2 regions of the Ensifer sp. Root1252 genome follow, and region 1 is predicted to be linked to the other one. Evidence: riboswitches for the same ligand, from Rfam matches in the RefSeq annotation. Region 1 holds a riboswitch; the other holds the start of a gene.
What was found. A riboswitch is a leader RNA that binds a small molecule or an ion and turns the genes downstream of it on or off. The one in region 1 is predicted to bind S-adenosylmethionine.
Positions count from the first base shown of each region.

Region 2: another riboswitch for S-adenosylmethionine. It lies ahead of ASD02_RS02265 (O-succinylhomoserine sulfhydrylase); the one in region 1 lies ahead of metA (homoserine O-succinyltransferase).

Region 1 covers NZ_LMDT01000057.1:184,295-190,483, reverse strand. Annotated here, with positions in the region: gene ASD02_RS34400 (aldose epimerase family protein) at 1-648, opposite strand, end outside; gene ASD02_RS34395 (VWA domain-containing protein) at 938-2,122, opposite strand; gene metA (homoserine O-succinyltransferase) at 2,137-3,063, opposite strand; SAM riboswitch at 3,127-3,204, opposite strand; gene ASD02_RS34385 (NUDIX domain-containing protein) at 3,397-3,849, opposite strand; gene ASD02_RS34380 (MoxR family ATPase) at 3,846-4,685, opposite strand; gene ASD02_RS34375 (RidA family protein) at 4,807-5,187, opposite strand; gene leuD (3-isopropylmalate dehydratase small subunit) at 5,196-5,801, opposite strand; gene ASD02_RS34365 (glyoxalase/bleomycin resistance/extradiol dioxygenase family protein) at 6,017-6,189, opposite strand, start outside.
Region 2 covers NZ_LMDT01000001.1:451,585-457,773, forward strand. Annotated here, with positions in the region: gene ASD02_RS02235 (thermonuclease family protein) at 1-404, shown strand, start outside; gene ASD02_RS02240 (tellurite resistance TerB family protein) at 498-908, shown strand; gene ASD02_RS02245 (sterol desaturase family protein) at 1,007-1,819, shown strand; gene ASD02_RS02250 (transporter substrate-binding domain-containing protein) at 1,907-2,740, opposite strand; tRNA gene ASD02_RS02255 (tRNA-Gly) at 2,926-3,000, opposite strand; gene ASD02_RS02260 (2'-deoxycytidine 5'-triphosphate deaminase) at 3,081-4,178, opposite strand; SAM riboswitch at 4,253-4,331, shown strand; gene ASD02_RS02265 (O-succinylhomoserine sulfhydrylase) at 4,376-5,560, shown strand; gene ASD02_RS02270 (CDP-alcohol phosphatidyltransferase family protein) at 5,603-6,189, opposite strand, start outside.

The sequences.
Region 1 (6,189 bases):
TTCGACCGGGCGGATTTCGCCCGTCGGGACCTGGAACTCGTTGGTCGGCAGATAATGGTCGGCGGCGATCATGATGTCGTGGCCAAGCGCGTCCGTGCCGCCATCGAGATTGAAATAGCTGTGCTGGCAGACATTGGCGAGTGTCGGCCGATCGGTCTCCGTCTCGTAGACGACACTGAGCACGCCGCCGGCTTTGAGCTGGTAGGTGCAGCGGATCTGGCAGCTGCCGGGATAGCCGGCGCGGCCGTCCGGGTCGGTGATCGCCAACGTGACGCTGTCCGGTGTGTGGCTGACGATCGTCCAGTTGCGCTTGCCGATGTTGTCGCTGCCGCCATGCAGGTGGGTCACACCTTTTTCATTGCATTCGAGCTGGTAGGTTTTGCCGTCGAGCGTGAAGCGACCGTCGCCAATACGGTTGGCGCAGCGGCCGGGCGTCGCGCCAAAATAGGGGGAATGGTCGAGATAGCTTTCGAGATCGGTGAACCCGAGCACCAGCGGCGGCTCATGGCCATCCAGCCGCAGATCCTGGATCACGCTGCCCCAGGTGAGGATATAGGCAGTAAGGCCACCACCGGAGAGCACGACACGATGAACCGGCTCACCCGATGGCAGGTGTCCGAAGATTTCCGTATCCGCATGCTTGTCCATCGCCTGGCTCCCCCACAGCGCCGCGCGTCTTAGCAGACGCGCAAAGGTCGCTGTACACTCTAGAACTGCTGCATGTTGTATCCTTAAATCGGCTAGAGCGCCGTGCGTTCAGATGAACACACAAAGGACGCTCTAGCACTTTGATTCTAGAGCATCTTATCCGCTTTCAGTGATTCCACTTGAAAGCGGGATGCTCTACGATTTACGGAAACATGCAGTCCTCACGACAAGCAACCTGCGTCATTTCAGGTGGATCGGCAACCGGAAATCGAGATTTTCTGCGGTAGATTCAGCGTGATAGTTGTTTCGTCGCGTCCTGCAGTCCGGCAAGCGTCAAGGGAAACATCCGTCCGCCTACGAGGCTCCTGATCATGCCGATCGACTGAGTGTAGCCCCAATGCTGCTCGGCAACCGGATTGAGCCAGATAGACCGGGGAAAATGGGCGGCGATACGCGAGAGCCAGAGCCCGCCGGCCTCGTCGTTCCAATGCTCGACCGAACCGCCGGGGTGGCTGATCTCATAGGGGCTCATCGATGCGTCGCCGACGAAGATCGCGCGGTAGTCGCTGCCGAAGGTGCGCAGCAGCTCCGCCGTGCGGGTGATGTCGGCGCGCCGGCGGCGATTGTCCTTCCACAGGCCTTCGTAGACGCAATTGTGGAAGTAGAAGTGCTCCATGTGGCGGAATTCGCCGCGTGCCGCCGAAAACAGCTCCTCAACGATGCGGATATGGTCGTCCATCGAACCGCCGACGTCGAAGAACATCAAGAGCTTGATAGCATTGCGCCGTTCCGGCCGGGTGACGACATCGAGATAGCCGTGCTCGGCGGTGGCGCGGATCGTGCCGGAGAGGTCGAGTTCGTCGGCAGCACCCTGGCGCACCCAGCGCCTGAGCCGTTTGAGCGCCACCTTGATGTTGCGCGTGCCGAGTTCGACCGTGTCGTCGTAATCCCTGAATTCGCGCCGGTCCCACACCTTGACCGCGCGCCGGTGCCGCGAGCCGTCCTGGCCGATGCGCACACCTTCGGGATTGTAGCCATAGGCGCCGAAGGGTGAGGTGCCGGCGGTGCCGATCCATTTGGCGCCGCCCTGGTGGCGCCCTTCCTGTTCGCTGAGCCGCTGGCGCAAGGTCTCCATCAGGGTCTCGAAGCCGCCAAGGCTTTCGACCAGGCGCTTCTCTTCCTCGGTCAGATATTTTTCGGCAAGCTTGCGCAACCACTCTTCGGGGATTTCACCCTGCGCGAACTCGTCTGGCGGATTGATGGCCTCAAGGCCGGAAAAACAATGCCGGAATACGCCGTCGAAGCGGTCGATATGGCGCTCATCCTTCACCAATGCCGTGCGTGCGAGAAAATAGAACGCCTCGATATCGAAGGTGGCAATGCCCGCCTCCATGCCCTCGATCAAGGACAGGAATTCCCGGAGCGTCACCGGGATCTTCGCGGCCTTCAATTCGAGGAAGAAGGGGATGAACATCCGCGGCTCCGGCCCTAGCTTTCGTTCCTGCCGATCAGGTCCATTTCGTAGGGCGTCGTCTGGTACATCTCGTTGATCCAGTTGCCGAAGAAAAGATGCGCATGGCTGCGCCAGCGGTTCTGCGGCGGCAGGGTTGAATCATTGTGCGGGAAGTAGTCATGCGGCATCTTGATCGGTACGCCCGCATCCACATCCCGGAAATATTCGTCCGATAGCGAAGTGGAATCATACTCTACGTGATTGAACATGTAGAGGCGCTTGCCCTTCTTCTCGTGCACGAGGCACACACCCATCTCCTTCGATTCCATCAGGATCTCAAGGTCGGGCACCGCATCGATGTCGGCGCGGCGCACTTCGGTCCAGCGCGACACCGGCACGGCGAAATCGTCGGAAAAGCCGTTGAGATAGACGGAGGAGGGCTGCAGGTTCTGGTGGCGGTAGACGCCGAAAGCCTTCTCCTTCAGCGGATATTTCGGCACGCCATGGAAATGATAGATCGCCGCCATCGCGCCCCAGCAGACGTTCAGCGTCGAATGCACGTTGGTCGTCGTCCAGTCGAGGATGCGCTTGAGTTCGTCCCAATAGGTGACGTCCTCGTATTCCAGCGTTTCGACCGGGGCGCCGGTGATGATGAAGCCGTCGAACTTGCGGGCCTTCACCTCCTCCCAGGTCTCGTAGAAGGCAAGCAGGTGTTCCTCGGAGGTGTTCTTCGCGCGGTGCGCGCCGATGCGGATCAGCGACAGCTCGACCTGCAGCGGCGAGGCGCCGATGAGGCGCGCCATCTGGATCTCGGTCTTGACCTTGTTCGGCATGAGGTTCAGCAGCCCGATCTGGAGCGGGCGGATATCCTGACGGATCGCCACGGTCTCGGTCATCACCCGCACGCCCTCGGTCGCGAGGGTCTCGAATGCGGGCAGCGTATCGGGTATCTTGATGGGCATGGGGCTTCCACTCGATCAATACAAAAAAACCGGCGGCGATTGATCGCGACCGGTCCTCGGAAAATCCACGTTTCCTCGGCCCTTTAGCGATTTGTTTAACGTGGCTGCAAGCCGGCCGGCCAAATCACCACGGATTGTTTGATAGCGCGGCAAGGCCGCGGGGGTCAATGAAAAACGATTCGTGTGGGTTGGCCCCTCATCCGGCTGCCGCCACCTTCTCCCCGCAGGCGGGGAGAAGGGACATTGCCGCGGCCGTTCGGCTCCCTTTCAGGCTTACAGCAGGTGATGAGGTTGCGGTCGCCGCGTTCCCCCGCCCCGCTTGCGGGGAGAGGGTTAGGGTGAGGGGCAATCTGTTGCTAGGTGCAGCAAGTCCAGACCGTTCTGCATGCCATATCCCAGCCGCTTGCCGGCCTCGCTCTGACTGAGCCAGAAGAAGCGAAAGCGGATCGGCGGGCCACCGCTCTCCGGCGTCATTTCGCGGTGCAGCCAGGGTTCCTTTTGTTCGCCGGCTAACGGCCCATGGAAATAGTGCCGGCGATGGCAGATTTTCCGGCCGTTCTGCGTGAAGTGATAGTCCTGCGTTTTAAATGGCAATAATGCCGGCGGCGGCGTCAGCCCGGTCTCCTCGACAAATTCGCGGAAGGCCGCCGCTTCAGGGCTTTCTCCCGGTTCTATCGTGCCGCCCGGGACCTGCAGATCTACATCGGGAAAGTCCGGCTCGTCGAAGACGAGCAGATGCCCTCGCCAGGTGGCGTAGATCAGGACCTTGTTGGCGTCCGGTCTCATCCGTCGCGGCGTGCCATGAAGGCCAGGCGCTCGAAAAGGTGGACGTCCTGCTCATTCTTGAGAAGCGCGCCGTGCAGCTTCGGCAGCATGGTCTTTGGATCGGCGCGCAGGTCGGCCGGGTCGATCTCGTCGGCGACGAGCAGGCGGATCCAGTCGAGCGCTTCGGAGGTCGAGGGCTTCTTCTTCAGCCCCGGCACCTGGCGGATATCGTAGAAGGCGGCAAGGGCTGCCGAAAGCAGCGTCTTGCGGATGCCGGGATAGTGCACCTCGACGATGCGGGCGAGCGTGTCTGCGTCGGGAAAGCGGATATAGTGGAAGAAGCAGCGGCGCAGAAAAGCGTCCGGCAGTTCCTTCTCGTTGTTGGAGGTGATGACGACGATCGGCCGCTGGCGGGCGTGGATCGTCTCGTTGGTCTCGTAGACGTGGAACTCCATCCGGTCGAGTTCCTGCAGCAGGTCGTTCGGAAACTCGATGTCGGCCTTGTCGATTTCGTCGATCAAGAGCACCACACGCTTCCCGGCCTCGAAGGCCTGCCAAAGCTTGCCCTTGCGGATGTAGTTCTTGACGTCGTTGACGCGCTCGTCGCCGAGCTGGCTGTCGCGCAGGCGCGAGACGGCGTCATATTCGTAAAGTCCCTGCTGCGCCTTGGTCGTCGACTTGACGTTCCATTCGATCAGGTCGAGTCCCAGAGCAGCTGCAACCTGCCGCGCAAGCTCGGTCTTGCCGGTGCCGGGCTCGCCCTTGACGAGCAGTGGCCGTTCCAGCCGGATCGCGGCGTTGACGGCGATCATCAGGTCCTTGTCGGCGATATAGTCGGCGGTGCCTTCGAATTGCATGGGCTTCTTCCGGTCATAGTGATGCGGAAAACGGTCCTGCGGGCGAGGGCCGTCGTCATGCTTCTGCAGTAGCGCATAAGCGGTGCAGGTGTCACTGCCGCTGGCTGCGACCCGTCAGACGTCAGCCGCGGAAGGCGGTAACCTCGATCTCGATCAGCATTTCCGGGCGGATGAGATCGCAGACGATCATGGTGGCGGCAGGGCGGATTTCGCCGAACATCTCGCCGAAGATCGGAAAAACCCGGTCGGCGAAACTGGCATCGGTGACGTAGTAGTGATTGCGCACCACGTCTAAGAGCGAGAAGCCCGCCTCTTTCAGCGCGCCCTCGATCGTCTTCAGGCAATTGTGCGCCTGCTCTTCCACCGTTTCCGGCATGGTCATGGTGGCGTAGTCGTAGCCGGTGGTGCCGGAGACGAAACACCAGTCGCCCTTGGCGACGGCACGCGAATAGCCTGCCGTCTTCTCGAAGGGCGAACCGGAAGAGATGAGCTTGCGCGTCATCCCGTCGCTCACGCCCAGGGGCGCGAGGCGGTGGTCGACTTTTCGAAGCTGTCGATGGCCGTTGCCTTCTCCAGCGTCAGGCCGATGTCGTCGAGGCCGTTCAGCAGGCAGTGGCGCTTGAAGGCATCGACCTCGAACTTGACCGTGCCGCCGTCCGGACCAGTAATTTCCTGGGATTCCAGGTCGACCGAGAGGATGGCGTTGGAGCCGCGCGAGGCGTCGTCCATCAGCTTGTCCAGGTTCTCCGGGCTGACGACGATCGGCAGGATGCCGTTCTTGAAACAGTTGTTGTAGAAGATGTCGGCGAACGAGGTCGAGATCACGCAGCGGATGCCGAAGTCGAGAAGCGCCCACGGTGCGTGCTCGCGCGAGGAGCCGCAGCCGAAGTTGTCGCCGGCGACCAGGATCTTGGCGTTCTGGTAGGCGGGCTTGTTGAGCACGAAATCCGGGTTGACCGAGCCGTCCTCGTTGTAGCGCGCTTCGGCGAAAAGTCCGGTGCCGAGGCCGGTGCGCTTGATCGTCTTCAGGTAATCCTTCGGAATGATCATGTCCGTGTCGACGTTGACGACGGGGAGGGGAGCGGCGACGCCGGTGAGCTTGACGAACTTTTCCATAACTTCAGGCCTTCGATTTCAGCGAAATGTTGCGTAAGCGTTTAGATCAGTTTTGCGCCGAAATGAAGGAAAATCTATCCCGAAGATGCTTGCCGGGCGGGTGAAATCGCCTGCCCGGCAAGTGTTGTCGCGGTTGTTTTATCCGTTGGGCGCCTTGCCCGAGGGTTTTGCCGAAATCGGCCGGTGTCTGGCTTCGGTCTCAGCCTGTCTTGACTCTAGCCTGCTTTTACTGGGGCGTTCAGCGCCCAGAGCACGCCGAAGGGGTCGCGCAGCTGCCCGTAGCGATCGCCCCAGAACATCAATTCGATCGGCATCACGACTTCGGCGCCGGCGGCGACCGCCTGGCTCCACCACGCGTCGATGTCGTCGACCGGCAGCATCAGGCTGA
Region 2 (6,189 bases), on a different contig from region 1:
GCTTCGGCAAGATAACACTGCAACTCGACGGCATCGAGCCGGAAGCGGCGGAACGGACCTGCGAAAGCGCCGGCAAAAGCTGGCCCTGCGGCATGGTCGCCCGGACCGCCTTCCGCAACTTCCTGCGTGCCCGTGCGGTCAACTGCGACATCCCCGGAGACGGAACGGGCGAGACCGTCACCGCCCGGTGCACCGTCGGCGGCCAGGATCCTGCCGCCTGGCTGGTTGCCAATGGCTGGGCGACACCGTTGCCGGGCTCGGTGCTTGAAGAGCAGGCCGAAGCGGCACGCAAGTCAAGGCTTGGCTTCTACGGCGATGACCCGCGCGATTTTCGCCAAACGCCGATGCCGTTCGACGATCCGAGCGCCGCTGCAACGATGGACGAAGCGGCACCGGACTTGTAAGGAACGGCGGAACACACCAGTTCTTCCTACAGCGCCGCGCGTCTTATTAGACGCGCAGACGTCGCTGCAGCAGACACTTTGCGGAAAGCCTCCATGCCACCCAACCTCAGCCAGCACGAAGCCCTTGTCTATGTCATGGTGATGATGTCGGCGGTCGACCGGGAGATGAGCGACGACGAGTTCGCGCGCATCGGCAGGCTCGTGCAGTTTCTTCCCGCCTTCGAAGGCTTCGACGAGGACCAGCTTGTGCTCGTCGGCCACGAATGCTCAGCCCAGCTTGCCGCCCCTGAAGGCCTCGACATCGTGCTTGAGATCGTTCGCGAGGCGCTGCCGGAGAGGCTTTACGAGACGGCTTATGCGCTCGCCGTCGAGATTGCGGCCGCCGACCAGCGCATCCGCAACGAGGAGATCCGCCTTTTGCAGTTGCTGCGTGATCGCCTCGGCCTCGACAAGCTTACCTGCGCTGCAATCGAACGCGGCGCGCTCGCCCGCTTCCGCAGGTAACGGCGGGCCGATCCGGCCGGTTCACGTCAACGTGTCTTGGCGCTCTCCTGCCGAAGCGTGATATCGCTTCACCGAAAAACGGCAGCGAGGCCTGAGGGATGCAGCTTTTCGGCGTGACCGAACCCATGTGGCGCCTTTTGGCCTTTCTCTCGGTCTTTGCCGCCATGGCGGCGCTCGAGCTTCTGCACCCGAGGCTGGAGCGGCCGGAACTGCAAAAGGCGCTGAAGGCGCGCCGCTGGTTTACCAACCTCTCTATCCTGGTTCTGTCCTCGCTTTCGCTGCGGCTGATCTTCCCGGCCGCTGCCACGGGCGCGGCACTCTGGGCTGAAGCGCGGGGATACGGCCTGCTGCCGGCATTGGGCGTTCCTCCGCTCGTGGCCGGCGCAATCGCCTTCGTCTTGCTCGACTTCGCCGTCTGGCTGGAACATGTCGCCTTTCACAAGGTCCCCGCCCTATGGCGAATGCACCGGGTTCATCACGCCGACCCGGGCGTCGACCTGACCACGGCGCTGCGCTTTCATCCGCTGGAGATCGTCGTCTCGATGATCTGGAAGATTGCCGTCGTCGTCGCGCTCGGCGCACCTGCCGTCGCCGTGCTGATGTTCGAGATCGTGCTGAATGCCGCTGCCATGTTCAACCATGCCAATCTGCGGCTGCCACCCCGCCTCGACCGGGCGCTGCGGCCGCTGATCGTCACGCCCGACATGCACCGCATCCACCACTCGACCGAGCGCTCGGAAACGGATTCGAACTACGGCTTCAACCTGGCGATCTGGGACCGGCTGTTCTCGACCTATACGGATCGGCCGCGACGGGGCGACGATGCGATCGAAACGGGGTTGACCGCCTATGGCCGCAGCGAGCCGACCAAGCTTTTGTGGTCGTTACTCCTGCCCTTCCGTCGCAGTTGATTTGGAGCATGTCCGCGCAAAGTGTGCGGCGGTTTGGCGACATAAACTGCAGAGCGTTTCTGTCTCAGAGGAGCCGCTGAAACGCTCCTAGTAAATTCCGTTCGGGAAATAGCGCAGGTAGATCTCGTCGAGCCGCCCACTGCGCGAAAGCGCCAGCAAGGCGTGATCGATCGCCTGCGTCAGCGCCGGCTCGGCCTTGCGGTTCATGATCGTCAGGCCCTCGCCAAGAAAGCGTTGCGAGAAATAGGCGCCGTCGACAAGCGCGCAGCATCCGGCGGCAGCGCTGCCGGACACCCAGAAGGAAAGCTGCATGCCGTCGGAAAAGACGGCTGCGACCTCGCCCTTCTGCAGAGCGGCGAGCATGGCATCGCGATCGGGAAAGATCCTGGCTTCAAGCTTGGGGAAAAAGGCCCTGAACATCACCTCATGCGTGGTGCCGGAAACGACGCCCACCGCCTTGCCCTTCAGGCCCGACGGATCGGAGACGGCGCCGGCTGCCTTGGTGTTGACGGCGAAGCGCGCAGGAAGCCGTATGAACGGCCTGGAGAAGCCGAAGCGCTGACGCAGTTCCGGACTGACGGAGATGCCGGCGGCGACCGCCTCGCCCTGTCCCTCTTCCAGCGCCGGGAGCAGCTCGGCATAGGTGACCGCCTGGATCTGGCATTTGGCTTCGATATCGAGTTCGCGGCAGATCTCGCGCACCAGGTCGACATGGAAGCCCGAAAGCTTGCCCGATTGGTCGATGAAGTTGAACGGCGGGAAATCCACCGTGGTCAGGAACCGTAGGCGCGCAAGGCCGGTCAGATCCGGCTTGGCAATGCGCTCGCGCGCATCGAACAGATTGGGCAGATCCCTGGGCTGGGCGGCAAGCGAACCGGCCATCAGATACACGCACAGAGCCAGCAGTCGGTGGATTTTCATGGGCAATGGCCAGCGCGTCTCTTGGTGGTACCGCACGGCCAGCGCGGCCGCAGATGATTCATGGGTGATGACAAGATTAGCCGGATGGAACCGGGCTGGCTACTGGCTTCGGCGTCCGACGGTTCGGGCCGTCGCACGCAGGAGTGCCGGCTCAAAGCGCGATGGGCTGACATTGAAGAAAAAAGTGGAGCGGGTGATCGGGATCGAACCGACGACATCAAGCTTGGGAAGCTGGCGTTCTACCACTGAACTACACCCGCAGCGCTTCGGAAACTTCCTCAACCGCATGCATCTGTCAAGGACCGTTGCGCCGCGTTGCCGCGCAACGGCACTTTTTCTGTTACTCCGCGTGGAAATGCTTGGAGAGCTTGAGACCCTGAGCCTGATAGTTGGAGCCAAGACCGAGGCCGTAAAGTCCCTCCGGGCGTTCCAGCATATGTTCATAGACCAGCCGGCCGACGATCTGGCCATGCTCGAGGATGAAGGGAACCTCGTGGCTGCGGACTTCGAGCACCGCTCGGCTGCCGCTGCCGCCGGCAGAGGCATGGCCGAAGCCCGGATCGAAGAAGCCGGCATAATGCACGCGGAATTCACCGACCAATGGATCGAACGGCGTCATCTCGGCAGCGTAGAGCGGCGGAACATGCACAGCTTCGCGCGAAACGAGGATGTAGAATTCGTCGGGATCGAGGATCAGCTCGTCGCGGCCACGGCTATAGAGCGGCTCCCAGAAGTCGAACACGGCATGCTGCGCCTTCTTGTCGACATCGACGACCGCGGTGTGATGCTTGCCGCGGTAGCCGATCAGTCCGTCCGGGCCCGTACCCTTGAGATCGATCGAGAGCGCGATCCCGCCGCCGCTGACATTGGGCTTGTCGCTCGCAACCAGCATATCGCTTTCATGCAGCGCCAGCAGTTCCTGCTCGGAGAGCAGCGACTGGCCGGTGCGGAAGCGGATCTGCGACAGGCGCGAACCGCGCCGCACGACGATCGGGAAGGTGCGCGGGCTGATTTCGAGGTAAAGCGGTCCGCGATATCCAGCCGGGATCTTGTCGAACTCCTGGGCGCGATCGGTGATGACGCGGGTGAAGATGTCGAGGCGACCGGTCGAGCTCTTCGGATTTGCCGAAGCCGACATGGTCTCCGGCAGATCGAGGCTTTCCATCAGCGGCACGATATAAACGCAGCCGGTTTCCAGCACGGCGCCGTCGGAGAGATCGACGACATGCAGTTTCAGCCGGTCGAGCTTGTCGGCAACGAGATGCGCCGGCCCCGGCATGAAGCTCGCGCGCACGCGAAATGCCTTGGCGCCGAGGCGCAGGTCGAGGCTTGCCGGCTGGATCTGATCGGTATCCAGCGCCTTTTCGCTTTTCAAGCGTCCGGTCGCAAACAGCGCGGCGATCGCGCGGTCGGCCAAAATCCCAGTCTCGCGGCCCATTTCGATCCTCTTTTCAGTTGCGAGACAAAACCAAACTCCAGGAATTGACGCAAGCGCACCCAAGCAGTATTGGAGCTTTATCCCGTGGTGATTTGGCCGGTCGGCTTGCAGCCACGTTAAACAAGTAGCTAAAAAGGCCGGGTTTCAAACCGGCCCTTCACGCGGCCGGTTTTTTTGTTTTTGAAGGTGATCGTCACATGAGCAAAAACTGGCGCCCGGCAACCCAACTCGTCCACGGCGGAACGACCCGCTCCCAGCACGGCGAGACGTCCGAGGCGATCTTCCTCACCCAGGGCTTCGTCTACGAGACATCCGAGGCGGCGGAAGCACGCTTCAAGGGCGAGACCGAAGGCTTCATCTATGCCCGTTACGGCAGCCCTACCAACGACATGTTTGAAAAGCGCATGTGCATGCTGGAAGGCGCCGAAGACGCGCGCGCCACGGCATCAGGCATGGCTGCCGTCACTGCCGCCATTTTATGCCAGCTGAAGGCCGGCGACCACATCGTTGCCGCCCGCGCCCTCTTCGGCTCCTGCCGCTGGGTGGTCGAGACGCTGGCCCCGAAATACGGCATCGAATGCACGCTGGTCGACGGACGCGATCTCGCGAACTGGGAAAAGGCGATCCAGAAGAACACCAAGGTCTTCTTCCTGGAAAGCCCGACCAACCCGACGCTGGAAGTGATCGACATTTCAGGCGTTTCTCGGCTCGCCAACCAGATCGGCGCCAAGGTCGTGGTCGACAACGTCTTCGCCACGCCGCTGTTTCAGAAGCCGCTGGAACTCGGCGCGCATATCGTCGTCTATTCCGCCACCAAGCATATCGACGGCCAGGGCCGGTGCCTCGGTGGCGTGGTTCTGTCCGACAAGGACTGGATCAACGAGCATCTGCATGACTACTTCCGCCACACCGGCCCGGCGATGTCGCCGTTCAACGCCTGGACGTTGCTGAAGGGCATCGAGACGCTGCCGCTGCGCGTCAAGCAGCAGACCGAAAACGCCCGTCGCGTCGCCGACTTCCTCGCCGAGCAGCCGCAGATCGCCAAGGTGATCTACCCCGGCCGCGCGGACCATCCGCAGGCCGACATCATCGCCAAGCAGATGACCGGCGGTTCGACCCTTGTCGCCTTCGAACTCAAGGGCGGCAAGGATGCGGCCTTCGCACTGCAGAACGCACTGCAGATCGCCCGCATCTCCAACAATCTTGGCGATTCCAAAAGCCTGATCACCCATCCGGCGACGACGACGCACAAGAACCTGACGGACGAAGCTCGCGACGAGCTCGGCATTTCCGCCGGCACCGTTCGTTTCTCCGCCGGTATCGAGGACAGCGACGACATCGTCGAGGACTTCGCCCGCGCGCTGAAGACCGTCAAGGCCTGATACCCACGAACAAGACGGCCGCCCCGAGATCGGCGGCGGCCGCTACTCGACGTCGCGAAAACGCGTTCGCGCGAGCACAATGCGCGATAGCGCGGTGTAGAGGCAGACGACCGCAAACAGCGCCGCCAGCAGCGGAAACCACGTCGGGAACAGGCAGAAGGCCAGGAAGGCGGCGATCGTCTCCGTCGCCTCGGCAAGCCCGGTGGTGAAGTAGAGCGATTTTGCCCCCCGCACATCCGTCGTCATCGCTCGCTTTTCGGCCATAATGGCATAGGCGAGAAAACTCGATCCGTTGACGTAGAACGAGAAGAGCAGCAGACCGCCGACAAGACCGTTGGCCTGCGGATCGGCGCCGATGAAGCCGAGCGGGATGGCACCGTAGAAGGCGAAGTCGAGCACGATGTCGAGGAAACCACCGAAATCGGTTTTGCGCGTGGCGCGTGCCACCGCACCATCAAGTCCATCGCAAAGCCGGCTAACGACGATAACAATGGCGGCGGCAAGGTAGTATTGTCCGGCAATGAGGACAGCGGCAACGAGGCCGAGCGCGAGGCCGGTGATCGTGACCGCATTGGCACCGACACCCCCGCGGGCAAGTGCTGCACCGAGCCGATCCAGTATCGGATCCA